2 regions of the Arthrobacter sp. NPDC058192 genome follow, and region 1 is predicted to be linked to the other one. Evidence: predicted binding sites of a transcription regulator. Region 1 holds the regulator's gene; the other holds the start of a gene.
The links. The regulator Rex, encoded in region 1, represses fermentation and respiration genes when NADH is low (regulators of the CRP and FNR family bind a similar motif). The targets are predictions, from matches to a motif close to CTTGTGAANNNNTTCACAAG.
Positions count from the first base shown of each region.

Region 2: the regulator Rex is predicted to act here: its motif matches at 8,554-8,573, upstream of araB (ribulokinase).

Region 1 covers NZ_JBHVVJ010000005.1:192,811-207,728, forward strand. The annotation lists gene ACFVVK_RS07310 (alkaline phosphatase D family protein) at 1-782, shown strand, start outside; gene ccsB (c-type cytochrome biogenesis protein CcsB) at 767-1,873, opposite strand; gene ACFVVK_RS07320 (cytochrome c biogenesis protein ResB) at 1,873-3,648, opposite strand; gene ACFVVK_RS07325 (cytochrome c biogenesis CcdA family protein) at 3,648-4,403, opposite strand; gene ACFVVK_RS07330 (TlpA family protein disulfide reductase) at 4,417-5,037, opposite strand; gene ACFVVK_RS07335 (histidine phosphatase family protein) at 5,040-5,702, opposite strand; gene ACFVVK_RS07340 (YceI family protein) at 5,913-6,461, shown strand; gene ACFVVK_RS07345 (hypothetical protein) at 6,674-7,492, shown strand; gene ACFVVK_RS07350 (hypothetical protein) at 7,700-8,413, shown strand; gene ACFVVK_RS07355 (redox-sensing transcriptional repressor Rex) at 8,462-9,157, opposite strand; gene ACFVVK_RS07360 (glutaredoxin family protein) at 9,232-9,504, opposite strand; gene ACFVVK_RS07365 (HAD family phosphatase) at 9,657-10,475, shown strand; gene ACFVVK_RS07370 (30S ribosomal protein bS22) at 10,546-10,644, opposite strand; gene ACFVVK_RS07375 (helix-turn-helix domain-containing protein) at 10,848-11,069, opposite strand; gene ACFVVK_RS07380 (3-deoxy-7-phosphoheptulonate synthase) at 11,302-12,423, opposite strand; gene ACFVVK_RS07385 (alpha-hydroxy-acid oxidizing protein) at 12,814-14,160, shown strand; gene ACFVVK_RS07390 (ArsR/SmtB family transcription factor) at 14,247-14,876, opposite strand.
Region 2 covers NZ_JBHVVJ010000007.1:68,913-83,830, forward strand. The annotation lists gene ACFVVK_RS09015 (5-oxoprolinase/urea amidolyase family protein) at 1-1,166, opposite strand, end outside; gene ACFVVK_RS09020 (MFS transporter) at 1,213-2,550, opposite strand; gene ACFVVK_RS09025 (LamB/YcsF family protein) at 2,632-3,390, opposite strand; gene ACFVVK_RS09030 (GntR family transcriptional regulator) at 3,497-4,189, shown strand; gene mmsB (multiple monosaccharide ABC transporter permease) at 4,287-5,567, opposite strand; gene mmsA (multiple monosaccharide ABC transporter ATP-binding protein) at 5,573-7,102, opposite strand; gene chvE (multiple monosaccharide ABC transporter substrate-binding protein) at 7,210-8,358, opposite strand; gene araB (ribulokinase) at 8,637-10,385, shown strand; gene ACFVVK_RS09055 (L-ribulose-5-phosphate 4-epimerase) at 10,382-11,092, shown strand; gene araA (L-arabinose isomerase) at 11,130-12,665, shown strand; gene ACFVVK_RS09065 (aldose 1-epimerase family protein) at 12,662-13,558, shown strand; gene ACFVVK_RS09070 (LacI family DNA-binding transcriptional regulator) at 13,588-14,625, shown strand; gene ACFVVK_RS09075 (LacI family DNA-binding transcriptional regulator) at 14,640-14,918, shown strand, end outside.

The DNA of each region.
Region 1 (14,918 bases):
ATTTCCGCATGCGTCGCGCCGCGGCCTTCAAGGCCTACTACGAGAACATGCCGCTCCGCGCGTCCTCTGTCCCTGCCGGAGCCGACATGAAAATATTTCGCACGATTCAGTGGGGCCAGCTCGCCAATTTCCACATGATGGACACCCGCCAGTACCGGGATGATCAACTCGCCGGCGACGGCTGGCGGAAGAACCTCGCCGGACGGCTAAAGGAGAACCGCACCATCACCGGCGCCCAACAGGAGAAGTGGCTCCTGGACGCTTTCAAGAGCTCCACCCAGTGCTGGGACATCTTGGGCCAGCAGGTCTTTTTCGCAGAGCGGGACCGCAACGCGGCCGCCAATATCGATGACGTGTCCATGGACGGCTGGGACGGCTACGTAGCGTCGCGCCGACGCATCACCCAGGGATGGGTGGACGCGAAGGTGCGCAACGCCGTCGTCCTCACAGGGGATGTGCACCGGCACTGGGCCAACGAACTAAGGCTCGATTTCAAGGATCCCGCGTCACCGGTTGTGGGCTCAGAACTGGTCAGCACGTCCATTACCTCCGGGGGCAACGGTTCGGACGCCACGTTCGATCCGGTCATGGCCTGGAACCCGCACCTGAAGTTCTACAACAATCAGCGCGGCTACGTGACGACACGGATCACCAAGGATTCGTTGCGGGCGGACTTCCGCGTGCTGGACTTCGTCAGCAGGCCGGGGTCCCCGGTCAGCACGAAAGCCTCGTTTCAGATCAACGATGCCGTTCCGGGCCTCGAGCGTTACAGCCCGGAGTAGGAGTGCAGGCCGTTGAAGAACTGGTTCACGATCGTGAAGTTGAAGACCACGCACAGGTAGCCCACGATCGACAGCCACGCAGCGCGGGTTCCGGTCCAGCCCCGGGTGGCGCGGGCGTGCAGGTAGCCGGCGTAGACCACCCAGATCACGAACGTCCAGACTTCCTTGGTGTCCCAGCCCCAGAACCGGCCCCAGGCCTTCTCCGCCCAGATGGCGCCGAACATGAGGGTGAACGTCCAGCCGACGAAAGCGATCGCGTTGATGCGGTAGGACAGGTTCTCCAGGCTCAGCGCGTTCGGGACAAGGCGCATGAACCCGAGCTTGTCGGCCCCGCCGGCGGCGATGGTCTTTTGCCGGTGCGACTGCACGAGCTGCAGCGCGGACATGGCGAAGGTCAGCGTGAACAGCGCCGAGGACATCACGGCGATGGACACGTGGATGACCAGCCAGTAGCTCTGCAGGGCCGGCACGAGGTGGCCCACAGGCGTCCAGAAGGCGATGGAGGCCGCCACAAGCATGATGATGGCCAAGCCGATCACGAACGTGCCCAGGAAGCGCAGGTCGCGGCGGATCAGCACCAGCAGGAAGACGGCCACGGCCACGAACGCGCCGGTGGTGAGGAATTCGTACATGTTGCCCCACGGCACCCGGCCTGCGCCGAGCGCCCGGGTGATCACGCCGGCGGCATGGATTGCCGCGCCGAGGACGGTCAGCGCGACGGCCACGCGGGCAGGGGCACGCCGCTCCCCGCCGTAGCGCATGCTGCCGTCCGCGGTCTGGCCCGCCCCCGCCGAGGCACCGCCGGAGAGGGCCGACGTCGGACGCTCGGCGCGGCCTGCGGGGCCGCTGAGATGCGCGTCGGCACGGTCGACGCCGCTTCCGGAGGCCCGGGCGCCGACGCCCGCGGGGGTGCGCACCGCTTCGGCTGCCTGCCCGGAAAGTTCCGCGGCCTTCAGGTCAACCGCGCGCAGCATCTTGCTGCTCTTGGCCAGGTCCCAGGCGAAGGCGATGAACGCCACCGTGTACGTGCCGGCGGCCAGCAGCATGAAGAGCTCGCTGTACTGACCCATGGTTTCGTTGATGGGGAACATTACTGATCCTTCTTTGACTCGGGAGAGCCTGCTGTGGACTGGATGAAGCCAGCTTCGTGATCGTCCGGGGAGGGTTGCTGATCGCGGGCGGCGCCGGTATCCGCCCCGCCATTATTCCCTGTTCCGCTGGGAGCCGACTGGGAGGCGTTGGGCGCGGGCTCAGTGGCGTCCAGGTGCCATTCGCTGGAGAGCAGTTTCCGGATGGCTGCGGCCTCCCCTGCCAGGCGGTGGTCTTCGCCGCGGGCCAGGAGGCCGTATTCCACCATGGTGCGGCCGTCCTCGTGTGTGCCCGTGCGGACCCACAGGCGGCGGCGGTTCACGTAGAGCGACGTGACCAGTCCTGCGACGGCCATGAGCGCGAAGATCAGGGCGTAGAGCTGGCCGGGGTTGTGGTGGATGTCCACGCCGACATAGCGCTTCACACCGTCGAAGCTGATGGAGCCCTTGCCGTTCGGCAGCTTGTATGTGCTGCCGGGCGCCAGGGTGATGCCCTTGGTGGCCAGGTTCCTCGCGTTGAGCGGCGTCAGGTTTTTGACGTCGAGTTCGAAGACGTTCTGCGGCGCACCCGCATCCAGGCCAAGGTCGCCGTAGTAGGAGTTCAGGCTCAGCTGCGGGTTGATGAGTGCCGGGTCACCGCTGAAAGACACGCCCTTATCGGTGACAAAGGCCGTGGGCAGGAAAAACCCGGCGAAGGCAAGCTGTTCCGGCTTGGCGTCCGGGACCTTGATGACCACCGAGGAGTAGTAGTTTTCGCCCTGGAGCTTGGCGACCACGGGACCCTGCATGGCGATGTTCCCGGCGGCGTCGCGGACGGTGACCACCGGGGCATAGCCGTTGCCCGTGAGGTACACGCTGGTGCCGCCGAGGCTGAGCGGGTCATTGACCTTCAGCACTTCCTTCTTGGCCGGAGCGTCCGGATTTTCCTTGGTGGTCACCTGGGCCGTGAAATCGATGGGCTGTCCGAACTTGGCCTTGGATTCCCGGTCGAAGGTGATGTCGAACTTGTCCAGCTGGACCGAGTACGGCTGCAGCTGGCTGCTCTGGAAGTTGGTGCCGGGCGTGAACTGGTCATAGCCGACGAGGGTGTTGACGAAGGTGTCACCCTCCACCAGGATCCGCTGTCCGCTGTAGCCGAAGAGGCCGCCGATCGCCACGGAGATCAAGACCCCGATCAAAGCGGTGTGGAAGACGAGGTTGCCGACTTCCTTCAGCAAGCCGCGCTCGGCCCCCAGGGAGGGCCGGGCGCCGTCGCGGTCCCGAACGTCGACGCGGTAGCCGCGCCTTTTCAGCAGTTCCGCGGCACTGGAGATGGCTGCCGGCGCCGGGATCCCGGCGTCGGCCGGAATCACGAGGGTGCCGTATTCCGGCAGCCGGGACAGCCGGGCGGGGGTGCGCGGGGGCTGGGAGCGCATCGCCTTGTAGTGCGCGATGGCGCGCGGTACCACGCAGCCGATCAGTGAAATGAACAGCAGGAGGTAGATCGCGGAAAACCACGCCGAGGAATAGACGTCGTAGAGCTGCAGGGAATCGAGGAGCTGGCCGTAGTCCGGGTGGTCCTTGATGTACTGGGTGACGATCGCCGGGTTGGCGGGGCGCTGCGGGAACAGCGACCCGGGCACGGCGGCAACGGCCAGCAGCAGGAGCAGGAAGAGGGCGGTACGCATGCTGGTCAGCTGCGTCCAGGCCCACCGAAGCATCCCCCACGGACCGAGCGTGGGCAGGACAGCCTCGGACTTCGGGGACTTTTTCTTCTTTACGTTCACGCGCTCGCTCATCAGATCGGCAATTTCACATCGGTTTGGAACCAGTACTGCAACTCGGACACCCAGGTGCCCCACACGCCGCTGGCCATCAGGACGCCGAGCAGGACCAGGATGCCGCCGCCGGTGCGCTGGATGGCGAGCCGGTGCTTGCGGAAGAAGGACATCACGCCGATGCCGCGGCGCACGGCCAGGGCAATCAGCAGGAACGGAATGCCCAGCCCCAGGCAGTAGACGAACGCCAGGAACGCGCCCTTGGCCGCAGAGGAGCCGCCAGAGAGGCTCAGGAGCTGGACGGCCGAATAGGTGGGACCGATGCACGGTGCCCAACCCAGCCCGAAGGTGACGCCCAGCAAGGGTGCGCCCCACAGCCCGGCCGGCGGCTTGGCATGAATCTTCGCATCGCGCTGGAGCCAGCCGAAGCCGCCCATGAACACAACGCCCATGATTATCACGAGGACGCCGAGCAGCTGGGTGATCCATCTGTTCTGGGAGCCGGTGATCAGGCTGCCCAGCTGCCCGAACGCACCGCCCAGCAGCACGAAAATCACGGAGAAGCCGAGAACGAAAAGCCCGATTCCGGCCAACATCCGGCCGCGCCTCTGCTTCTGCAGGTCGACGCCGGTCAGCCCGGTGACGTAGCCGAGGTAGCCGGGCACGAGCGGCAGCACACAGGGTGAAAGGAAGGAGACGAGGCCGGCCAGGAGCGCGACAGGAATGGCAAGCAGGAGCGATCCGTTCAGGATGGCTTCGGCGAAGGGGCTGTTCACGGCGTGGACCGCGCTACTCAGCCACGGCGGCGGCGATGAGGGACTTGAGCGTGCCCTGCTGGATTTCGCCGAGGACCCGGGACGCGACGCGGCCCTGTTTGTCCAGCACGAGCGTGGTGGGGACGGCGCCGGGCGGCACGAGGCCGGAGACGGCCAGGAGCACGGCTCCGTCCTTGTCGTTGAAGCTCGGGTACGTCAGGTTGAAGGTCTTGTCGAACGCGTCGGCCGTGGGCTTCTCATCGCGCAGGTTGACGCCGAAGAACTGCACGCCCTGGCTCTTGAACTCCTGGTTCAGCGCCTCGAGCGAGGGCGCCTCCACCCGGCAGGGGGCGCAGGCCGCGAACCAGAAGTTCAGCACCGTCACCTTGCCGGGGAAGTCGGCCGACGTGACGGCGGTGCCGTCGAACAGCGTCCCCTTAAGCTGCACCGGGCTCTTGCGGTCGGCGACGGCGAACTCGGTTACCGATCCGTCGCCGGCGACGTAGTTCTTGTTGTCCCCTGCCTTGGCCTGCTTCGCGAGGGCATCGTCCTGGGCACAGCCGGACAAGCCGAACACCGCGGCCAAGGCGGCGCCGCCGGCAGTGAGGGCGCTGCGGCGGGACAGCGGAGCCCCCGCGCGGCGGTTCTGTGCCATCCTCAAGCTCCCGGGGTGCTGGCGGCACCGGGCAGCAGGGCGGCGGCGGGCTCGCTGTACTCGACGCGCACGAGGCCGCCGTCGTCGAACACCAGGGACGTCACGGAGGTCAGCGTGCACTCGCGCTTGCGCGGGTCATGCCACAACGGGCGGCCTTCGGCGCTGAGCCGTGTGGCCCAGATGGGCAGCTGGTGGCTGACGAGGACGGCTTCGGCCCCGTCACCGCCCAGCTCAATCGCCCGGAGGCGGGCATCGTGGACCGCGGCGGTAACCCGCGCTGCCTGCACCTTGTACGGCTCACCCCAGGACGGCCGGAACGGGTTGTACAGCCGGGCCCAGTGCCTGGGCCTGAGCAGTTCGGCCTTGGTGACGTGGAGGCCCTCGAAGTAATTTTCGGCTTCGATGATGCGGGCATCCGTGGCAATCTCGAGACCCAGGGCGTCGGCGATGGGCTTCGCCGTCTCCTGCGCGCGGGTCAGCGGGGAGGCGCCGAGGTGAACGATCCGCGCCCCCTGCGCGGCACGCTCGCTGAAGTGTTCCGCCAGCGTTCGGGCCATCTCCCGGCCCAGCTCGGAGAGGTGGAATTCGGGCAACCTGCCGTACAGGACACCCTCGGGGTTGTGGACCTCGCCGTGGCGGAGCAAATGAACAGTGGCTTGGGGCATGTCTACCAGTTTCTCAAAGATGCTTGTCGATCTGAAATCTTCTACGAAAGGTAGAACTCAAAAGTTTTGAAAGATGTTCCCCGGAGTTGGAATAAAAGATGCAAACGCATGTTTATACTGGGTGAAGCAGTTAGTTGAGAGTTCAACCAATGAGGCTTCAACTGACGATCAGACGAGCAGCCTGACCACCCCGACCCAAGGAGAATCACCATGGCACTTCCCGCAAACGTCACCACCGGCATCTGGACCCTTGACCCCTCGCACAGCGAAATCGGCTTCACGGTCCGCCACGCAGGCATCAGCAAGGTCCGCGGTCAGTTCACCGACGCCGCAGCCACCCTGGATCTGGCCGAGAACGTCACCGACTCCAAGGTCAATGCCTCGATCAAGACCGCAAGCTTCGACTCCGGCGACGCCAACCGCGACGGCCACGTCCGCGGCGAGGACTTCTTCGATGTTGAGACCTTCCCGGAGATCTCCTTTGTCTCCAGCACCATCGTCCCCAAGGGCGACGCCTACGAACTCCAGGGCGACCTGACCATCAAGGGCATCACCCGCCCGGTGGCCCTCGAGACCGAATTCAACGGCGTGGCCGTCGATCCCTTCGGCAACACCCGGGCCGGCCTCAGCGCCGAAACCACCATCAGCCGCAAGGACTTCGGCCTGACCTGGAACGCGGTCCTCGAAGCCGGCGGCGTGCTGGTCAGCGACAAGGTGGCCATCAACCTGGAACTGGCCTTCATCGCTCCCGCAGCATAATCCGCACCATTTAGGGCAGGCCAGCCGACGCCGGCAGCCCGTTCCAGCGCCCCGCATCATCTTCGCGATGAGGCGGGGCGCTGTTGTATGCGCCCATATTTCCCCGCCGGTTTCCGCCAGCGGTTTCCGCCGCTGCGGGACCTGCCAACGGACGCCGGAAGCAGTCCGGAATTCCCTAGATAACGGGGAAACTGCGGTCTACAGTGAGAGCCATGAGCAACGCAGGTGATGTACCGCCGCAGCAGCCGGGTGCCCACCCGCCGCCTTCGGAAGGCGTCCCGGGCGCCGGCCCGCAGCAGCCCCCGGTCAACCCGACGCCCCCTCCCGGATATCAGGCACCACCGCCCGGCTACCAGCCGCCACCCCCGGGCTACCAGGCACCACCGCCCGGCTACCAGCCGCCACCCCCGGGCTACCAGGCTCCGCCGCCCGGCTACCAGCCGCCACCCCCGGGCTACCAAGCTCCGCCGCCCGGCTACCAGCCGCCACCCCCGGGCTACCAAGCTCCGCCGCCCGGCTACCAGGGGCAGCAGGCCGCCAGTGGAAACCGCTTTTCGATGCCCGCCGACCGCCCGAGAAGCTTCGGCGAGGCATTGCCCGCGGGCGGCCTATCCGGCATGTTCAACGTCGCGGTGATGCCTACGGAGCTCAAGATTTCCTACTGGATCTGGCTCATCGGCGGCTTCCTGGGCCTTCTCGGCGGAATAATCGGCCTGTTCGGGTCCTTCGTCCTCATCGCTTTCGCGCCGCCCCTCGGGCTCCTGGTGCTGGTGCTGGTGGTGGTAGCCCTCGCGCTGGCCACCGCCCAGATTATTTTGGCGATGAAGATGAAGGAAGGCCGGGAATGGGCCCGGCTGGCACTGACGATTGTCGCGGGCATCGCCCTGCTGCTGGCAATCATCAGTTCCAGCGTTGCTGAGGGCAGGACCGGCGGAAATCTGCCGGGCTTCATCATCAGCTTGGTGGCAACCGTGCTCATGTGGCTGCCGAACCCGCAGGCCTGGTTCGCCGCACACCGGGGACGGGTATAGGCCTCTCGATTCACCGCCGGTCAGTCTGGCGGTCACGGCGCCCGGGGGGCCCGGGTCCAGGGGCCGCAAGAGGTTTTCGAATACCTCTCCGGAATGATCCGCACGGCGGCCGGCCCGCGGTACGGTGGAGCTAAACCATGCTGGGGGCAGGGAAGGATCACTGGTCCCGGTGGCCGATTCAGTGATTGACACGCAAAGGAACGCTTCATGAGCAACCCTCCAGCCCAGCCTTCACCTCCCAACGGCTCCGAGCCGGGCGGCGAGTCCACTCCGGGCTACGGGCAAAACGCGCCGCAGTACGGGCAAAACGCGCCGCAGTACGGGCAAAACGCGCCGCAGTACGGGCAGCCGACGCCCCCTGCCTACGGGCAGCAGGGTCCGAACGCTCCGCAGTATGGCCAGTCCCCGTACGGCCAGTCCCCCTACGCCCAGTACCCGTCAGGGCAGCCGCAGGGCGCGGGCGGGGTCCCCCAACTGGTCAATACGTCGTTCTGGCTGATCATCGGTGCGGGCGCCTTGTGGGTGATTTCCATGCTGGTGTCCCTGGGAACCTTGGACTCTCCCGAGGTGCGGGACTTGTTCGAAAAGCAGATGGCCGCAAGCGGCACGTCGCTCGATTTCGAGTCCATCAAGGGATTCCTGATCGGCACCATCGTGGTGTTCGCCGTGATCAGCGCCGGGCTGTACGCGCTCGTCGCGTTCAACGTCCGCAAGGGTAAGAACTGGGCCCGCATTCTGGGCACGGTGTTTGCCGCCCTGTCGATCTTCAACATCGTCCCGCTGAGCCTTGCCACCCTCGCGGCGCTTCTCGGCATCGCGGCCATCGTGTTGCTGTATCTCCCCACCACCTCGCCCTATTTCCAGAAGCGGCAGTCCTTTGCCAACCCCTTCGGGCAGCCCGGAGCGCCGTTCGGGAAGTAACGGCCAGGAGAAGTGCCACGGGCGCGGGGCCGGAGGACCTGACTGAGCCTAGTCGGCGTCTTCCGGGTCCTGCGCCCTTTGTGCGTGGTAGGCCAGGATCTGCAGCTCAGTTGCCATGTCGACCTTGCGGAGGTTGACCCCCGGTGGGACCTGCAGCATCACCGGCGCGAAGCTGAGGATGCTCCGGACACCGGCGGCGACCACCCGGTCGCAGACATCCTGGGCAACCGCGGCGGGCAGTGCCAGGACCACCATGTTGGCACCCGTGCGCTGCAATACCGGCTCAAGGTCCGCGGCGTCACTGACCCGGAGCCAGCCGACTTCGCTGCCCACCACCATCTGGTCGGCGTCGAAAATCGCCACGATGTCAAAGCCCCGCGACTCGAATCCGCCATACCGGGCCAGCGCCTTGCCCAGGTTGCCCGCACCAACGATTGCGACCTTCCAGTCGTGCGTCAGCCCGAGTGCCGCTGCGATATGCCGGTTTAGGTACTGGACCTCGTAACCCACCCCCCGGGTTCCGTAGGAGCCGACGTACGAAAGGTCTTTGCGCAGGGTCGAGGAACTGACTCCAGAGGCCTCAGCCAGCGACTCGGACGAGACCCGGTCCACCCCCTCAGCCAGCAGCGTGGTCAGGGCGCGCAGATAAATGGTCAGCCGGGCCACGGCGGCCGGTGGAATCTGTTTGGCGGCAGTCCCGGCTCCCCCGGGAACAGCCTCGGGAGATGAATCCAGCGAAGTCACTATCTGCTCCATTGAGTCGCGTTGTGCTTCCCACTCTAGAGCCCCCGCGCGTCACGCAACAAAGCAGGCGCCCGTCAGGACGGCTGCCCGAGCAACCGCTCCAGGGTCCGCGTCAGGCGGGCCTCGTCGATCTTCCAGAAATCACGCTGGATACCGTTCACCAGCACCACCGGGATCTCCTCGGCGAAGCGTTCGCGCAGCCCGGCGTCGTCATCCACCGACTTCTCCGTCCACGCAATTCCGAGCCCCGCGGCAACCCGGCCGACGGCGGCACGCGCCTCCGCGCACAGGTGACAGTCGGCTTTGGTGATCAGAACGACCTCGGGAAGGGGCGCAGGTGTGGCCATGCCTCCACCGTAGCCCGGCGGCTACCCCGGCGTCGACGCGGCCCATGGCCCGGGAAGCCCGAAGAACGCCCAAGGGCACCGCACGGCAGTCCTGCCGCCGCCTCGCGCACCCTGGGAGTGGCCTGGGGCCGGCCATTGACTAGACTCGTGGCATGCCCGAGGAGAAATACGTCGCTGTGGCCAGCGAGCCTGCTGCACCGACGCAGCACGGCGAGGCCGCTTTCTTCGACGTCGACAACACCCTCATGAAGGGCGCCAGCCTTTTCCACGTGGCGCGCAAGCTGCACCAGCGCGGTGCGTTCACCCTAGCGCAGGCTGCCGGTTTCGCCTGGAAGCAGCTCATGTTCATACTGCGCGGGGAAAACATCGACGACGTCCATGCCGTCCGTGATTCCGCGCTGAAGCTGGCGGCCGGCATCACGGCGAAGGACATCGAAGCCCTCGGCGAAGAGGTCTATGACGAGATGATCGAGTCGCGGATCTGGCCGGGGGCCAAAGCGCTGGCCGAGCAGCACCTCCGGGTGGGGCGCAAAGTCTGGCTCGTCACGGCGACGCCGGTCGAAGTGGCTACCGTCATTGCCAGCCGGCTGGGCCTGACCGGGGCGCTCGGCACTGTGGGCGAGATCCTGGACGGCTCTTACACGGGACAGCTCGTGGGGGAAATCCTCCATGGCCCCGCCAAAGCCGTGGCAGTCCGGCGGATCGCCGAGGACGAGGGCCTGGACCTTGGGCGCTGCTGGGCCTACAGCGATTCACATAACGACATCCCGCTGCTGAGCATGGTCGGCCACCCTGTTGCCATCAATCCCGACTCCAAGCTGCGCCGCTATGCCCGCGAGCACAACTGGCCGGTCTACGATTTCCGCGCCGGCCGGCGCGCCGCCACGTTGGGGTTCAAGGCCGCCACGGTCGGCGGGGCCATCTACGGCCTGTGGCGGGGTTTCTCCCGCTTCCGCGGCCCGGGCCGCTGAGCTCCCCGGGGGCAAAAAAAATGCCCGCCGCCTGAGAGGCAACGGGCATTTCATGCAGTGCGAAGTATGGCTACTTCTTATTGCGGCGCTGGTGGCGCGTCTTGCGAAGCAGCTTGCGGTGCTTCTTCTTGGCCATACGCTTGCGACGCTTCTTAATAACTGAACCCACGAAAGTTCCTTACCGGCTAGATGCAGTACCTGCCTGTTGGGAAGGGTCCGCGGGCTAAGCAGCAGACTAAACAACTGACAGGTTCTTACAATGACGTAAAACGTTCCTTAACAGGGTACCGCCTCTCCGGGGCACCCACGACCGCGGGCCGCCTGCGGGGGCCCGAAGCAACGGTTCGCGCCGGAATTAGCTGCCGCTGCCGGTCAGCCAGTCCCGGCGTGGCCGTCGGTACGGTCGACGACGGCACCCTTGAGGTACTGTTCGACGGCGTTTTCGGGGACGCGGTAGGAGCGGCCGAACCGGACAGCCGGCATCTCCCCCGAATGCACGAGTCGGTACACGGTCATCTTAGATACCCGCATGAGTTCCGCGACTTCGGCCACGGTCAAAAAACGGGCCTTGGAGAAGTTGGCCTCCGTAGACATTTCCCTATTCCTTTGCTCAAGCTCACGGCAGCCCCACTGATGACATGGCGGTGTGCCGATGCTGAGCCATGCAACAACCATGTGATAGCAACTCTAGTTGCTCATGGTGCCAATGTGAAAGGCTTCCGCAGGAATACCCACGCACTTTCCGCAGGAATGCGGAAAGTCTCGCCGGCGGCGGCGCGGTGGGCTCCGCCTCGGGCCGGGCTTCACAATTGGCGCGAGCCAGTCCTCAGGCGCGGGTCCGGCGCGTCCTGGCCGAGGCGGCCAGCTGGCTGAGCACCGACGCCGTCACGTCCCAGTCCATGCACGCATCGGTGACGCTCTGGCCGTAGACCAGCTCGTCCCGGGCAGCTCCGTCCGTGCCCGCGGCGTGGACGTCCAGGTTCTGCGCCCCTCCCACCAGGAAACTCTCAAGCATGACGCCGGCGATCGCCCCCGCCGCAGCTCCGGCGCCTTCGAGCTGGGAACCGATCTCGAGCGCAACCTCGGCCTGGCGGTGGTGGTTCTTGCCGCTGTTGGCGTGGCTGGCATCGACGATCAGCCGGGGGTTCAACTGCCTCGCCGCGAGGTCGGCGGAGGCGGCTTCAACGTCGACTGCGGAGTAGTTCGGCCCCTTGCGTCCGCCGCGGAGGATGACATGGGTGTCCGGGTTGCCGCCCGTCGCCACCAGCGCCGCCCGGCCGGCGTCGTCGATTCCGAGGAACGCCTGGGAAGACGCGGCTGCACTGCACGCGTCGAGTGCTACCTGGAGGCCGCCGTCGGTCCCGTTCTTGAAGCCGATCGGCATCGAGAGCCCGGACGCCAGCTGCCGGTGGATCTGGCTCTCCGTGGTGCGCGCACCGATCGCGCCCCACGCGACGAGGTCCGCGACGTACTGCGGACTGATTGGCTCGAGGAATTCGGTGGCGGCGGGCAGGCCGAGCGCCGTGACCTGGCGCAGGAACGCCCGGGCCGCGCGCAGGCCCGCCGGGATGTCGTGGCTGCCGTCCAGCCGCGGGTCGTTGATCAGGCCCTTCCAGCCCACGGTGGTGCGGGGCTTCTCGAAGTAGGTGCGCATGACAATCAGCAGGTCTTCGCGGTGCTTCTCGGCCTGGCTCACCAGCCGCCGGGCGTATTCGAGGCCGGCCTTGGGGTCGTGGATGGAGCAGGGACCCACGATCACGAGGAGCCGGTCGTCGACGCCGTCCATGATGGCGCGGACCTCGTCCCGGCCGCGCCCCACGACCTCGGCCATGCGGGCTTCCAGCGGCATTTCCGCCATCATCTCCCGTGGGGTCGGCAGCGGCGTGAACTCGCTGACGCGCAGGTTCGAGGTGGGGTGCTGGGTGTCGGCGGCTGCTTCGATGCTCATGTTCGGGTCCTGTTCCGGGTGCGGAGCGGGCCCTGATCAGAACCCGCCGGAGAAATGGCGAAGGGCAGAGAATGATCTCTGCCCTGTTGGCTCTGAAGGAAAGTTGGATGCGTGTCAGTTAGACGCGGGCCCCTCCAGAGCCAACGAAAAATACGCATACCAACGGTTAGTCATAGCCACGACCATAGCCCCGGGCCGCGCCGGGGGCAAACATCCTGCGTAACATTTCACCGGCGCCCGGCCGGGGGTCGTCCCGCACCGCGGGAGAGGGACGGCAGCCCGCCTCCCCCTGTCCCGGTTGGCCGACGGGGCGCCGCGTGCCGGGGCTCCAAAAACTGACCGCTAGAGTGTTCTGGAGCACACGCCGATCTTGCAGAACCGGAGGCACCAATGACGCAGACCGTCCCGCCCGGCAACCCCGAGGCACCGACCACTCCCGCGGCCACAGCCCCGGCGCCCGGGACCCCGGCATCCGGGCAAGGCACCGGATCGGGCGCCAGCGGGCTCCCCGCCGCGTTGAAGCGCCGCGCGCCCCGGTACGCCGACCTCGCGCCGCTCATGCAGTTCAAGAAGCCGGAGTTCAGCCGGGCCGCCAGGCTGCGGCGTGCCAGCACCATCTGGGACCTCCGCGACATGGCCAAGCGCCGCACGCCCCAGGCACCTTTCGACTACACCGACGGAGCCGCCGAGGCCGAGATTACCCTCCGCCGGGCCCGCCAGGCCTTCCTGGACATCGAGTTCCGCCCCGGCATCCTGCGTAATGTCTCCAGCATCGACCTCAGCACCGACATTCTCGGCAAGCCGTCCCGCCTGCCGGTGGGCATTGCGCCCACCGGATTCACCCGCATGATGCAGTCCGAAGGCGAATATGCCGGATCCCAGGCCGCAGAGGCCGCCGGCATTCCATACACCCTCTCCACGATGGGGACGGCGTCCATCGAGGATGTAGCCGCGGCGGCGCCGGCTGGCCGCAACTGGTTCCAGCTCTACCTCTGGACCGACCGGGACCGGTCGCTGGAACTGATCCAACGAGCCGCCCAAGCGGGCAACGACACCCTCATGGTCACGGTGGACACCGCCGTCGCTGGTGCGCGGCTCCGTGATGTCCGCAACGGCATGACCATCCCGCCCGCCCTGACGCTCAAGACCGTCGTGGATGCGTCCTACCGGCCCGCCTGGTGGTTCAACTTCCTGACCCACGAGCCGCTGACCTTCGCGTCCCTGTCCCGGTACACGGGCACGGTTGCGGACCTCATCAACTCCATGTTTGATCCCACCCTGACTTTCGAGGACCTCGACTGGCTGCGTGAGACCTGGAAGGGCAAACTCGTGGTCAAGGGCATCCAGACTGTCGAGGACGCCCGCAAGGTGGTGGACCACGGCGCGGACGGGATCGTGCTGTCCAACCACGGCGGACGCCAGCTCGACCGCGCCCCCATCCCCTTCCACCTGCTCCCCGACGTCTCCGCCGCGCTAAAGGCGGACGGCAGCGACGCGGCGGTCATCCTGGACACCGGCATCATGAGCGGCGCTGATATCGTCGCCGCCCTCGCCCTGGGCGCCGACTTCACGCTGATCGGCCGGGCCTACCTGTACGGTCTCATGGCCGGCGGCCGGGCCGGCGTCGACCGGGCGCTCCAGATCCTGGAGAAGGACATGCAGCGCACCATGGCCCTGCTGGGCGTCGGCCGGGTCGCGGACCTCACCCCGGACCATGTGCGGCTCCTCCGGAGCTAGCCTGTTCCTGCCCGCGTAACTCACGCCCAACTCGCAGCAGGGGCTGTTCTGGTCGCCCAGGACGGCCCTGCTGCTGGTTGGTTGGGTTATTTCCTGCGGCCGAACTTCGGCAGGTTGGCGAGGAGGTCAGCGGCCTTAGTGGCAGCGCGGCCCACGGTCCGCCCGATCTGCTGGGGCATTTTGTCCTCGCCCGCAGTTCCCACCGGGATAACGACGGCGGGACTCAGGGGGCTGCCGGCGGGGCGCGCCGCCAGCGCGGCGGCGGGCTGGGCGGCTGGCTGTGCCGTGGCGGGCTGGGTGGCCGGCTGTGCCGTGGCGGCCTGGGCTGTAGCGGCCTGGGCTGTGGCGGTTGGCGCCGCGGGCTTTGGGCTGGCCGCCGCGGCCAACCCGCCCGGAACAGTTGCGCTGCCGGGCTCCGCCTGGACGGCCGGCGCGGGGCCCGCTGCCGCGCCCGGGACGCCGTCGAACGACTGAAGCCAGCTGGCGATGCCGGCGAGGGGCTTGGGGTTGAGCGCGTAGTAGCGCTTTTGGCCCTGGGCGCGCATGCTCACCAGATCCGCTTCCCGGAGGACTTTCAGGTGTTTGGAAATGGTGGGCTGGCTCGCCTCAAGCTCCTGGACCAGTTCCCCCACAGCCTTGTCCCCCTTGCGGAGGGCCACCAGGATGTCGCGCCTGGTTGCCTCAGCAATGACGGCAAATACGTCGTCTGTCACCATGCCCTCCACACTAGCGACATATACGCCAGATGGCATCCACCA
Region 2 (14,918 bases), on a different contig from region 1:
ATGGTGTCCCTGGAGCGGCTGCCCAGCACCGGGGCGGCATCCACGCCGCCGCGGACTGCAAGATAGCTGCGGAAGCCGCGCTCCGGGGCGCCGAAGCTGAGGATTTCGCCGTCGAGCAGCGCGAAAGGGGCGGCCACCGGCACGGTTCGGTGCCAGGATTCGCCGTTCTCGTCAGGCTTTGACGCGATGTCCAATGCCGACGGCGCCCCGGCGACGGCGAGGACCTTGTCCCCCACGGCCTGGACCTTGAGTCCGCCGGCGACGGTCTCGATGACGGCGGCCGACGGCGCGTTCCCGACGAGGCGGTTGGCCCGGCGCAGCGAGGCCCGGTCCAGGGCGCCGGCCGCGGAGACGCCCAAGCCGGAGTGGCCGTGCCGGCCCAGGTCCTCGACGAGGCTCTGCAGGCCCGGCGACACGATGCGGAGCCCTGCAGTGACGTCCCGCCCGGTTATGCCCGCGGTGACGGAATTCTCCGCGGCCGGCTCCGGCGCCAATGTGACGGTGTCCCGGACGGGGCGGAACTGCACGCGGTGTCCGGGGGCGGCCAGGGCGGGCTGCTCCCTGTCCAGGTCCCACATTTTGGCGTTGGTGTGCCCGATCAGCTGCCAGCCGCCCGGGGACCGGCGCGGATACACGGCCGAGTAGTTGCCGGCCAGGGCCACCGAGCCCGCGGGGACGGCGGTGCGGGGCGAGCTGCGGCGCGGCACTTCGAGCTGCTGGTTCTCCCCCACCATGTAACCGAACCCCGGCGCGAAGCCGGCGAAGGCCACGGTCCAGACCTGCCCTGAATGGGCTGCGATCACGCCGTCGGGCCCGAGGCCGGTGAGCCGCCCGACTTCGGCGAGGTCCTCGCCGTCGTACACGGTGTCGATGACCACCAGCTCACCGTCGCGCTGCACGCGGGCAGTGAGGTCGAGCTGCAGCAGCCCGGCGGCGATGCGCCGGGCCGAGGCCGGGGAATCGGCCTTGACCAGGACGGTCTCGGCCGCGGCCAGGATGTCCTGCTGCCCCGGCAGCGGCCTTTCGATGAGCAATGCCTGCAGGGCAAGGACGTCCTCGGTGCCGGAGAGCTCGGCAAGGACCGCGCGCGTTCCCACGGCCCGCACGGAACGGACCTTGTGCTTGGTGTGCTCAGTTGCTGCCGGGGTTTCCCCTGCTGTCTCAATCACGGGTTGCCTCAATCATTGTGCCGTAGGAGAAGATCGGCGCTGCCTAGGCGCTGGCATCCTGCAGGAGCCGATCTTCTTCGGCGGTCTGCGGGTTGCGCCCGATGGCCAGTCCGATCACCGTCACGATTGAGGCGACCGCGAGATAACCGGCGATCAGGAACCAGTCGCCACTGGCGGCGAAAAGGGCGGTGAAGACCAATGGTGCGATGGCGCCGCCGATTACACCGGCGAGGGTGTAAGCCAGCGAACTGCCGGCGTAGCGCAGCCGGGCCGGGAACTGCTCGGTGATGTAGGCGGCCTGCGGGCCGTACATGAAGGCGTGGAACGCCAGTCCGATCACGATGCCGATGGTCAGCGTGATGACCGACTTGTCCTGGATCATGACGAAGAACAGCGGGATATAGACGGCGGTTCCCACGGCGGCGATGCCGTATACGAGGCGGCGGTTGATACGGTCCGTGAGGGCGCCGGCCGCGGGGATCAGGACCAGCTGGAAGGCCGAGCCGATCAGTATCGCGCTGAGGACGTTGCTGGCAGTCATGCCCAGTTCCTTGGTGGCGTAGACGGCCATGAAGACGGTGAGCAGGGAGTACAGCACATCCGGGCCGACGCGGGAGAGGGCGGCGGACACGAGGGCGCGCGGTTCCTTGGTGAAGACCTCCTTGATGGGGGCCTTGGGCTGTTCGCCGTGGGCCTGGATGGCCTTGAAAATTGGGGTTTCCTCCAGCTTCAGCCGGATTAGCAGACCGAAGCCCACCAGGAAGGCCGAGGCGAGGAAGGCGACGCGCCAGCCCCAGGAAAGGAAGTCTTCGTTGCTCAGTGTCGCGGCGAGGATGGCCAGGACGCCGTTGGCCATCAGGTTGCCGGCGGGCGGACCGATCTGCGCGGCGGAGGACCAGAAGCCGCGCTTCCTGGCGTCACCGAACTCGCTGGAGAGCAGGACGGCGCCGCCCCATTCGCCGCCGACGCCGATGCCCTGGGCCAGGCGCAGCAGCACAAGGATGGTGGGAGCGGCCAGGCCGATGGTGGCGTAGCCCGGAAGCGCGCCGATCAGCACGGTTGCGATGCCGATCAGCAGCAGGGTGGTCACAAGGACGTGCTTGCGGCCAATTTTGTCACCGAGCCGGCCGAAGATCACACCGCCAATGGGACGGGCGAGGTAGCCCACCGCGAAGGTCGAGAAGGACAGCAGCAGCCCGATGTATTCGTCGTTGCCGGGGAAGAACACTTTCGGGAACACCAGGGCCGAGGCCACGGAGTAGATCGCGAAGTCGTAGTACTCCAGCGAGGTGCCGGTGAGGCTCGCGACGTAGGCCTTGAGGGCCCCGGGCGGCAGCTTCCTCTTGCCGGCGGCCGGGGTGGCCTGCTGCGGTGTGGTCATGGTTTTCCTCCAGGTGTGCGGGTGCTGCCCTGTTGCTTGGCGTGATGCGGTTGATGCGGAGTGGATGCGCTGTGAGGCGTCTCAGACGAACGCGGCGGTAGCGATCCCGGCACCGGTCAGCGCCTCGCGCACGGCGGTGGCCATGGCGACAGCCCCCGGGGAGTCGCCGTGGACGCAAATGCTTTCGGCGCGGATTTTGAGGACGGAGCCGTCGATGGTGCGGACGGCGGAGTCGGTGGCCATCCGGAGCACATGCTCCGCGACCTCCTGGGGGTCGTGCAGGACCGCTCCCGGCAGGGTGCGGGAGACCAGCGTGCCGTCCGGGTTGTAGGCCCGGTCCGCGAAAGCCTCGGTGACGGCCCGGAGTCCGGCGGCCTCGGCCAGCCGCAGCACTTCCGAGCCCGGCAGGCCCAGGATCGGCAGGGTCGGATCCACCGATTTCACGGCGTCGACGACGGCCTGCGCCTGTGCGGTGTGCGCGACGATCGCGTTGTAGAGGCCACCGTGCGGCTTGACGTACTGGACCTGACCGCCTTCTGCGGCGGCCAGCGCCTGCAGCGCGCCGATCTGGTAGACGACATCGTCCGCCAGTTCGCCCGGATCGATGTCCACGAAGCGGCGGCCGAATCCGGCGAGGTCGCGGTAGCCGACGTGCGCGCCGATCACGACGCCGGCGGCAACCGCCTCGCGGCAGGTCCGGCGGATGACGCTGGGATCGCCAGCGTGGAATCCGCAGGCCACGTTCGCGCTGGACACCGAGCGGAACATCGCGGTGTCATCGCCCAACGTCCAGCGGCCGAATGACTCGCCGACGTCGCTGTTCAGGTCAATGGTTGCCATTTGTGATCCTCGTCTCATGATAGCCCCCTTCAAGGATGCATCATTCCGACGGATTGTTCAACAATTCTTCGATCCCACAATGCGACGATCGTGTAAATTCGGCAGTATGACGACTTCCGATGCAGTTGCCGGCTCCACCCTGAGCGCAGCTGCGGCCCGGCTGCGGGTGGCCGTTCCGCCCGTCGCGGACCGGGTGGCAGCCGAACTGCGCCTGCAACTGGCGGAGGGCATTCTGCTGCCGGGAGCACGGCTGACCGAGTCGACCATCGCGGAGGACCTCGGGGTTTCCCGTAACACGGTGCGCGAAGCGTTCGCCGAACTGGCGGCCGAGCGGCTGGTGGTCCGCCTTCCCAACCGCGGCGTGTTTGTGGCAAGACTGGGCCCCGGCGATATCCGCGACGTCTACACCGTGCGCCGCGCCATCGAAGTGAGCTCCATACGCGGGGGCGGCAGCGCGGAGCGCATCGCAGCGGTCCGCGCGGCAATCGAAGAGGGCAAAGCCGCGGCGGCCGCCGATGACGAGGAGGGCCTGGGCAGCGCCAACCAGCATTTCCACGGCGCGATCGTGGCCCTGGCAGAGAGCAGGCGGCTGGACACGATCATGGCCCAGGTCCTGGCCGAGATGCGGCTCTTCTTCCACAAGGCCACCCTGGATGCGCATTTCTACCGGGGGTACCTGCCGGACAATGAGGAAATTTGCGAGGCCTTGGAAGCCGGGGAGCTGGACCGGGCAGGCGAGCTTCTGCTGTCCTACCTGAACCGTTCAGAGGAGCGCCAGGCAGCCGTGCACGGGGACTGAGCGCGGACCGCACTAGCTTGCTGTCCCCCGCTCGGCACCCAAAAAAGCTCGGCACCGTCCAGTCTGGACGGTGCCGAGCGTTATGGCATCGGACGGATTATTTGGTATTCGCGCCCACGGTTTCGCTCTGGGCGGGCGTGGTCTTCTCCGGGACGGGCGGAGGCGTGGTCTTGCGCTTGAACTGCTTCCCGAGGATGCTTTCCCCGCCGCTGCGGTTCTTGTTGAAGATGTCGAAAGCAACGGCCAGGAGGAGCACCAGGCCCTTGATGAGTTGCTGGTAGTCGGTGCCGAGCCCGAGGATCGACATGCCGTTGTTCAGGACGCCCATGATGAGGCCGCCGACCATGGCGCCCGCCACGGTTCCGATGCCGCCCGTGACCGCGGCGCCGCCAATGAACGCCGCCGCGATGGCATCCAGTTCGAAGCCGGTGCCGCCGGCGGGCTGTGCTGAGTTGAGCCGGGCCGTGAAAACGAGGCCAGCGAGGGCCGCGAGGACGCCCATGTTGACGAAGAGCCTAAAGGTGACTGCCTTGGTCTTGATGCCGGAGAGTTCGGCGGCGTGGAGGTTGCCGCCGATGGCGTAGGTGTGCCGGCCGAAGACGCTGTTGTTCATGAGGGCCGTGTACACGATCACCAGGACGGCAAGCACGATCAGGACGACCGGCGTGCCCCGGTAGGAGGCGAGCAGGAAGGTGATGGTCAGCATGAGCAGCGCGATGAAGGCGGTCTTGACGACGAACCAGACCGTGGGTTCGCTTTCAAGGTCGAACTTCTTGCGGATCCGCCGCTCCTTGACCGCCTGGATCAGGAGGGCAAGGGTTGCCCCCACGCCGAGGATGACGGTGAGCCACTCCAGCACCGAGGTGCCCCCCGAGATGTCCGGGAGGAAGCCTCCGCCCAAGGCCCGCAGTTCGGCGGGAAAGGGGGTGATCTGCTGGTTCTTGAGCACGATCAGGGTTAGTCCGCGGAAGATCAGCATGCCGGCGAGGGTAACGATGAAGGCAGGGATGCCGACGTGGGCAATCCAGTAACCCTGCCAGGCGCCGACCAGGGCGCCGACCAGCAGGCAGGCCGGGATGGCGAGCCACCAGGGCCAGCCCCAATGAACGATCATGACGCCGGCAATGGCTCCGACGAAGCCGGCGACGGACCCCACGGAAAGGTCGATGTGGCCGGCGATGATGACCATCACCATGCCGATGGCGAGGATGAGGATGTAGCTGTTCTGGACAACGAGGTTGGTGACGTTCTGCGGTTCCAGCAGGATTCCGCCGGTGAGTCCTTGGAACAGCAGGACGATCAGGATCAGGGCGACGAAGATGCCAACCTGGCGGAGGCGGCTTGTCAGGAAGCCGAGGGATTCTCGTAGGGCGGACATGTTCGCTATTCCTTCTCTTGGGTCATGTAGTGCATGAGGGATTCCTGGGATGCTTCTGCGATGGGCACTTCGCCGGTGACGTGGCCGGCGGACAGGGTGTAGATGCGGTCGCAGATCCCGAGGAGCTCGGGGAGCTCCGAGGAGATCACGATGACGGCTTTTCCTTCGGCCGCGAGCTTGGCGATGATCGTGTAGATCTCGAACTTGGCGCCGACGTCGATCCCGCGGGTGGGTTCATCGAGGATGAGGACGTCCGGATCGGAGAACATCCATTTGCTGAGCACGACCTTCTGCTGGTTCCCGCCGGAGAGCTTGCCGGTGACGGCTGCCACCGAAGGAGCCTTGATGTTCATGCTCTTCCGGTAGCCGTTGGCAACGAGGGTCTCTTCGTTCTTGTCCACCCAGCCGCCCTTGACCAGTTTGCGGAGCGCGGCCATGGAGATGTTCCGCTTGATGTCCTCGATGAGGTTCAAGCCGTAATGCTTGCGGTCCTCGGTGGCATACGCGATGCCGTGCTTGATGGCCCCTGCGACGGTGCCTGTGTTGATTTCCTTGCCGTATTTAAAGACCTTCCCCGAGGTTGCGGTGCCGTAGGTCCGGCCGAAGACGCTCATGGCGAGCTCTGTCCGGCCGGCACCCATCAGGCCGGCGAGTCCCACCACTTCGCCCTTGCGGACATTGAGACTGGCGTTGTTGACGACCATCCGGGTGTGGTCCTGCGGGTGCCGCACTGACCAGTCCTCGATCCGGAGGACCTCCTCGCCGATGTTGGGGTCACGGTCCGGATACAGGCTTTCAAGGTCCCGGCCCACCATGCCGCGGATGATGCGTTCCTGGGTGATCTGGCCCTCGTCCAGCCGGAGAGTCTCGATGGTCTTGCCGTCGCGGATGATGGTGACGGCGTCCGCAACCTTGCGGATTTCGTTCAGTTTGTGGCTGATGATGATGCTGGTGACGCCCTGCCCCTTCAGGTGGAGGATCAGGTCCAGCAGGTGGCCGGAGTCCTCGTCATTGAGCGCGGCGGTGGGCTCGTCCAGGATCAGCAGCTTGACCTCTTTGGAGAGTGCCTTGGCGATTTCCACCAGTTGCTGCTTGCCGACGCTGATGTGCTGGACGGGGGTGACGGGGTTCTCGCTGAGGCCCACCCGGGCCAGCAGCTTGCTCGCTTCGAGGTTGGTCTTCCGCCAGTCCACCCAGCCGTTCTTGGCCTGTTCGTTGCCGAGGTAGATGTTTTCGGCGATGGACAGGAAGGGACTCAGCGCCAGTTCCTGGTGGATGATCACAATGCCGCGCTTCTCACTGTCCGAGATGCTGGAGAAGTCGCACGGTTCATTTTCGAAGAGGATGTCTCCCTCAAACGAGCTGTGCGGGTAGACGCCCGACAGCACTTTCATGAGGGTGGATTTTCCGGCGCCGTTTTCACCGCAAATGGCGTGCACCTCGCCGCGGTTCACATCCAGCATGACGTCCTGGAGGGCCTTCACGCCGGGGAAGGTCTTGGTGATTCCTCGCATTTGAAGAATGGGTGTATTCATCGTCAATTCCCGCTGACTGGTCGAAGCTGGGCTTTCCTGCGGCTGCAGGGGCTTGCGGGAGGGGTTGTGGCCGCGCCGGACGCCCGGCCACAACCCCTCGGGGTTGGCTACTTGACGTCGGCTGCGGTGTAGTACCCGGAGTCGATGAGTTCCTTCTGGTAGTTGTCCGCCGTGACAATCACGGACTTGAGCAGGTAGGCCGGGACGACCTTGACCTTGTTGTCGTAGGTCTTGGAGTCATTGACCTCCGGCTCCTGGCCCTTCAGGACGGCGTCGACCATCTTGACTGCCTGCGAGCCGAGCTGGCGGGTGTCCTTGAAGATCGTGGAGTACTGCTCGCCGGCGACGATGGACTTGACTGAACCCTTTTCTGCGTCCTGGCCGGTGACCACCGGCAAGCTTCCCTTGGCATAGCCGCCGGTGCTGGTCAGGGCCGAGATGATGCCGATCGACAGCCCGTCGTACGGGGACAGGACACCGTGCAGCTTGGTGCCGGAGCTGTAGGCGGCTGTGAGGATGTCTTCCATGCGCTTCTGGGCCACGGGGGCCTGCCAGCGCAGGATGGCGGCCTGCTCGAACTTGGTCTGGCCGCTGGGAACCTTCAGCGTTCCGGCATCCAGGTAGGGCTTGAGGGTGTCCATGGCCCCGGTCCAGAAGAAGTTGGCATTGTTGTCATCCGGGCTCCCGGCGAACAGTTCAATGTTGAAGGGTCCCTTGCCCTCCACCTTCTTTCCGCTGGCATCGATCAGGCCCAGCCCGGTCAGGAGCGAGGTCGCCTGCTGGACGCCCACGGTGTAGTTGTCGAAGGTCGTGTAATAGTCCACGTTGGGCGTGCCGTTGATGAGGCGGTCATAGGCGATGACTTTGACGTTCTGCTCCTTGGCCTTGGCGAGGACATCGGTCAGGGTGGTTCCGTCGATCGCGGCGATAACGAGGGCCTTGGCGCCCTTGGTCAGCATGTTTTCGATCTGGGACACCTGGGTGGGGATGTCGTCATTGGCGTACTGCAGGTCCGTTTTGTAGCCGAGCTTCGCCAGGGACTCGGAGACGTTCTTGCCGTCCGCGATCCACCGTTCGGAGGTCTGGGTCGGCATGGAGATTCCCACCAGCGAGTCGCTGGGGTTGGCCGTTCCGCTAGGTTCGCTGGCGGCACCCCGGGCACCGCAACCGGTGGCCCCCGCCGCCAGCGTGAGGGCGACGACGAACGCGCCGAGGAGTTTCTTGATTCGCACGATCTGCTCCTTCCGCGGCAACATTGCCGCGAGTGTTGTTGGGCCGAGTAGCGTCTATGCTTCCTGACCGTCGGCACATTGGTGATGTGTTCGTACCAATATAAGCGCAATTGTGAACGCTAACAAGAGCTTTTTTTCGTCGTCCTGCCAGGCAGGTCGGAGAGCGAGCCGGAGCTGGCTCCGGGCCGAGGCGGGGCAGGCGGCGGGGCATTGACTTCCGTTTTGTTAGCGTTCACAATTGGACTGATCTTTCCCTACAACCCCGGTAATGAGGCCGACGCCTCCCGGATGGAGGCAGTTTCATGGCAGATGCAAACCATGCCGTCGACTTCGACCCCGGCACTGACAGCTACGTCATCGGCGTGGACTACGGCACGCTTTCCGGGCGGGCCGTGGTGGTCCGCGTCCGTGACGGCAAGGAACTCGGCAGCGGGGTGTTCGACTACCCGCACGCCGTGGTCACCGACGCCCTTCCTGCCGGGGTGGCGGGCGTCGCGGACGGAACAGCCGCCCGCCTTCCCGGGGATTGGGGGCTTCAGGTGCCCAACGACTACCGGGACGTGCTCCGGCACGCTGTCCCGGCGGCGATCGCCGACGCGGGGATCGACCCGGCCGCCGTCGTCGGCATTGGTACCGACTTCACGGCGTGCACCATGGTGCCGGTCAAAGCCGACGGTACTCCACTGAACGAGGTGCCCGGCTTCGCTGACCGCCCGCACGCCTACGTGAAGCTGTGGCGCCACCACGCCGCGCAGCCGCAGGCGGACCGCATCAATGCCCTGGCCGCGGAACGCGGCGAAAGCTGGCTGCCGCGCTACGGCGGGCTCATCTCCTCGGAATGGGAGTTCGCCAAGGGCCTGCAGCTGCTCGAGGAAGACCCGGAGACCTACGCGGCCATGGACCGCTGGGTGGAGGCGGCCGACTGGATCGTCTGGCAGCTGTGCGGCAACTATGTCCGCAACGCCTGCACAGCGGGGTACAAGGGCATCTACCAGGACGGCCGCTACCCCTCGGAGGAGTTTCTCGCCGCCCTCAACCCGGACTTCGAGGATTTCGTCAGCACGAAGCTGGAGCACACCATCGGCCGGCTCGGCGACGCCGCCGGCCGCCTGACGGCCGAAGCCGCGGCCTGGACCGGTCTGCCCGAGGGCATCGCGGTGGCGGTCGGCAATGTCGACGCCCACGTCACGGCCCCCGCGGCGAAGGCCGTGGAGCCCGGCCAGCTCGTGGCCATCATGGGCACCTCCACCTGCCACGTTCTGAACGGCGCCGAACTGCAGGAAGTCCCCGGCATGTGCGGTGCGGTGGACGGCGGAATCGTCGACGGACTTTGGGGCTATGAAGCCGGGCAGAGCGGCGTCGGCGACATCTTCGGCTGGTTCATCAAGAACGGCTTGCCGCCCGCCTACCATCAGGCCGCCGCCGCGGCCGGGCAGGGCGTCCACGAATACCTCACCGAACTGGCCTCCGCCCAGGCCATCGGCGAACACGGACTTCTTGCCCTGGACTGGCACTCGGGCAACCGGTCGGTGCTGGTGGACCACGAACTGTCCGGAATCGTCGTGGGCCAGACCCTTGCGACCAAGCCCGAGGACACCTACCGGGCGCTGCTGGAGGCCACGGCCTTCGGCACCCGCACCATCGTTGACGCCTTCCGCGACTCCGGGGTGCCGGTGACGGAATTCATTGCCGCCGGCGGCCTTCTGAAGAACAGGCTGCTGATGCAGATCTACGCGGACGTCACCGGGCTGCAGCTCTCCACCATCGGCTCCACGCAGGGTCCCGCCCTTGGTTCGGCCATCCACGCCGCCGTCGCTGCCGGCGCCTACCCGGAAATCCGTGCTGCCGCCGAAGCCATGGGCGCCGCCCCGGGCGAGGTGTACACCCCGATCCCGGAGAACGTGGCCGCGTACGAGGCGCTCTTCCAGGAGTACCGGGCACTGCACGACTACTTCGGCCGGGGCGGCAATGACGTGATGCACCGGCTCAAAGCCATCCAGCGCAGTGCACACCACACACGCACCGCCGCCCTCGAGGGAGTCTCCGCATGAGCACGCTGCTCGAATCGATTGAGCGCATCCGCCGCGAGGTCTGCGACCTGCATGCCGAGCTGACCCGCTACGGGCTGGTGGTCTGGACGGCCGGCAACGTCTCGGGCCGCGTCCCCGGCTACGACCTCATGGTCATCAAGCCCTCCGGGGTGTCCTATGACGACTTGACCCCCGATCTCATGGTGGTCACCGACCTGTACGGAATCCCGGTCAGCGCGGCCTCTAACGGCGGAGGCGGGGACATTATTGAGTGGGGCAATCCGGCCCTGAGCCCCTCTTCTGACACGGCCGCGCACGCCTACGTCTACCGGAACATGCCCGACGTCGGCGGCGTGGTGCACACCCACTCCACCTACGCCACCGCCTGGGCTGCGCGCGGGGAAGACATTCCGTGCGTGCTCACCATGATGGGCGACGAATTCGGCGGACCCATCCCCACGGGCCCGTTCGCATTGATCGGAGACGACTCGATCGGCAAGGGAATCGTCGAAACGCTCCGGAACTCGAATTCCCCGGCCGTTCTGATGCAGAACCACGGCCCCTTCACCATCGGCAAGGACGCCCGCTCGGCCGTGAAGGCGGCCGTGATGTGCGAGGAAGTGGCCCGGACGGTCCACGTCTCGCGGCAGCTCGGCGAGCCGCTGCCCATCGACCCGGGCCAGATCGAGTCGCTTTACGACCGCTACCAAAACGTCTACGGCCGCTAGGCCGCCGAATCTTCCACAGAACCTCCAGGAGAAACCCATGCCCCACGCCAGCAGCACCTCCGCCAACAGCACGTCCCTTGAGCAGTACGAGGTCTGGTTCCTGACCGGCAGCCAGCACCTCTACGGCGAGGACGTCCTGAAGCAGGTGGCCGCGCAGTCGCAGGAGATTGCGGACGCGCTGAACGCGTCCTCCGCCGTCCCGGTCAAGGTCGTCTGGAAGCCGGTCCTCACCGACTCCGACGCCATCCGCCGCACCGCCCTCGACGCGAACTCCGAGGACGCCGTGATCGGCGTGACCGCCTGGATGCACACCTTCTCCCCGGCCAAGATGTGGATTCAGGGCTTGGACCTGCTGCGCAAACCGTTGCTGCACCTGCACACCCAGGCCAACGTTGAACTGCCGTGGGCGGACATCGACTTCGACTTCATGAACCTGAACCAGGCCGCCCACGGCGACCGCGAATTCGGTTATATCCAGTCCCGGCTGGGCATCCCGCGCAAGACCGTGGTGGGCCACGTCTCCAACCCGGAGGTCACCCGCCAGGTCGGCGCCTGGCAGCGCGCCTCCGCAGGCTGGGCCGCCGTCCGGACCCTCAAGCTCACCCGATTCGGGGACAACATGCGCAACGTCGCCGTCACCGAAGGCGACAAGACCGAGGCCGAACTGCGCTTCGGCGTCTCCGTCAACACCTGGTCCGTCAACGAGCTCGCCGGCGCCGTGCACGGCGCCGCGGAGTCCGACGTCGACGCCCTCATCGCCGAGTACGGGCGCCTTTATGAGGTAGCCCCGGAGCTTCAGGCGGGCGGTGCCCGGCACGAATCGCTGCGCTACAGTGCACGGATCGAGCTTGGCCTGCGCAGTTTCCTCGAAGCCAACGGTTCCGCCGCGTTCACCACCTCCTTTGAGGACCTCGGCGCGCTGCGCCAGCTGCCTGGCATGGCGGTCCAGCGGCTGATGGCCGACGGTTACGGGTTTGGCGCCGAGGGTGACTGGAAGACCGCCATCCTGGTCCGCGCGGCCAAGGTCATGGGCGCCGGCCTTCCCGGCGGCGCATCGCTCATGGAGGACTACACCTACCACCTGGTCCCGGGCCAGGAGAAGATTCTTGGCGCGCACATGCTCGAGGTCTGCCCCTCCCTGACCGCCACCAAACCCCGCGTGGAGATCCACCCCCTCGGGATCGGCGGCAAGGAGGACCCCGTGCGGCTGGTCTTTGACACCGACGCCGGCCCCGGCGTCGTCGTCGCCCTGTCGGACATGCGCGACCGCTTCCGCCTCGTGGCAAACGCCGTCGACGTCGTCGACCTCGACGAACCGCTGCCCAACCTGCCCGTCGCCCGGGCGCTGTGGTCGCCCAAGCCGGACTTCGCGACGTCGGCCGCCGCCTGGCTGACCGCCGGAGCCGCGCACCACACCGTGCTGAGCACCCAGATCGGCATGGACGTCTTCGAGGATTTCGCCGACATCGCGCAGACAGAGCTCCTCACCATCGACGACGGCACCACCATCAGGGCGTTCAAGAAAGAGCTCGCCTGGAACGCCGCGTACTACAAACTCGCCGGCGGACTGTGAACGAGTACGAAATCCGCGCCGGAGGCTACGCCGCCGTCATCACCCCGCGGGGGGCGGCCCTGCGGGAGCTCCTCCACCGGGGACGGGACCTGATTGTCCCGTCCCCGGCGGGCGGTCCCGTTCCCGATTACCGGGGGATCATCGCGGCGCCTTGGCCAAACCGCATCGCCGACGGCACTTACAGCTTCGACGGCGAGATGCACCGGCTGCCGATCAATGAACCAGAGCGGAAGACGTCCCTGCACGGGCTGGCTTTTGCGCTCGACTGGACCCTGAATGAACAGGACGGTGGCTCGCTTACGTTGGTGTGCACTGTGGGGCCCGCCGCCGGCTACCCGTTTGAGCTCGAGCTACAGGCACAGTACGTGCTGGACGGCAACGGCCTGCACTTTAGCGTCACCGCGAGCAACGTGGGCGGGGCCACGGCCCCGTACGGTGTCTGCCCGCACCCCTACCTGGTCGCCGGCCCGGCGCCCCTCGACGACTGGATCCTCGAAATCCCCGCGGGCGCATTCTTGGAGGTCACCCCGGACCGGCTGCTGCCGAAGGAAATACGCGCCGTGGAAGGCCACAAGTTCGACTTTCGTGCCGCGCGCGCCATTGGCGCCATCGAGATCGACCACGCATTCACCGACATCGCGTTCGACGGCGACGGACAGGCCCGCGTACTCGTCCGCGACCCGGGCGGAACCGGCGTCGGATTGGCTTGGGACCGGAAGTGCCGCTGGCTCCAGATCCACACCGCCGACAAGCAGCCGCCTGCGCCCAATCGGCTGGGGCTTGCCGTGGAACCCATGACTTGCCCGCCGGATGCGTTCAACAGCGATCAGGACTTGGTGGAGCTGAAGCCCGGCACATCACACCAGGCGTCCTGGCGCATCTTCGCCGCTTAGACGCACGAGGCGCGCGGGAAAGGAGAGGGATGCGAGCAGACTCATTGGACAGGCGTCCTGCTGTAATGGAGGACGTGGCGAAGCTTGCCGGCGTCTCCCATCAGACGGTTTCACGGGTCCTCAACAAGCATCCCAACGTCAGTGCGAAGACACGCGAGCGGGTCGAAAAGGCCATCGCCGAATTGGGCTATCGCCGCAACACGGCAGCCCGCAGCCTGGTGACTCGGCGCTCCCAGACCATCGGGGTCCTGGGCAGCGGCATGTCCGAGTATGGTCCTGCCAATGTGCTGCTGGGAGTCCAGGAGGCAGCGCGGGACAAAGGGTATTCCGTGAGCATGGCGAGCCTTAGCAAAGTGACCCCGGCGGCCATCCGGGATGCGCTCGAGCATTTCATGCTGCAGTCAGTGGACGGGATGGTCGTCATCGTGCCGCATGAGGCGATGTTCCGTTCGTTGCGCACCATCAGGATCGCAGTTCCCCTGGTTGCCGTCGGGTTCGGTGTCGACGAGGGGCTGAGAGTCGCCGCAGTGAACCAGCGGATGGGCGCCAGCCTTGCAGTGCAGCACCTGGTGGATCTCGGCCACACCGCAATCGCGCATGTATCCGGGCCGCCCGACTGGATCGATGCCGCAGCCCGCATTGAAGGGTGGCGGCATACCTTGCTGGAGGCCGGACTGGCGGCTACGTCACTGATCAGGGGCGACTGGAGCGCTGAAAGCGGGTACCGGGCCGGCCTCGAGCTGGCGGGTGGGCGCGCCGCCACCGCCCTGTTTGCGGCAAATGACCAAATGGCCCTGGGAGCGCTGCGCGCCTTCGCTGAAGCGGGGCTGCGCGTTCCGGAGGATATCAGTGTGGTTGGCTATGACGACCAGCCCGAGGCGGCCTACTTTGTCCCACCGCTTACCTCCGTCAACCAGGGTTTCAAGGAACTCGGGGGCCGGTGCATCCAGATGCTCCTTTCGGAGATGGACACCGGATTCGACATGGGCAGCGGATATTCAAGCGCTGCATCAGTCGTAAATCCGACACTCATTGTCCGGTCTTCAACTGCCCGGCCACTCAAATGACGCAGAATAGCCACATGAGACAAAGGAATGAGCGGCGCCTGCCACGGCTTGAGGATGTGGCGGACCGCGCGGGAGTCTCGCACCAGACTGTGTCCAGGGTGATCAATAATCATCCCAACGTGAGCGCCTCCACGCGGGGGAAGGTTGAGGCGGCCATCGCCGAACTGGGCTACCGGCGCAACACCGCGGCGCGAAGCCTGGTCACCCGGCGTTCCCAGACAATCGGAGTGCTGGGCAGTGAGATGTCCCAGTATGGCCCGGCCAACACCTTGCTGGGAGTCGAGCAGGCTGCG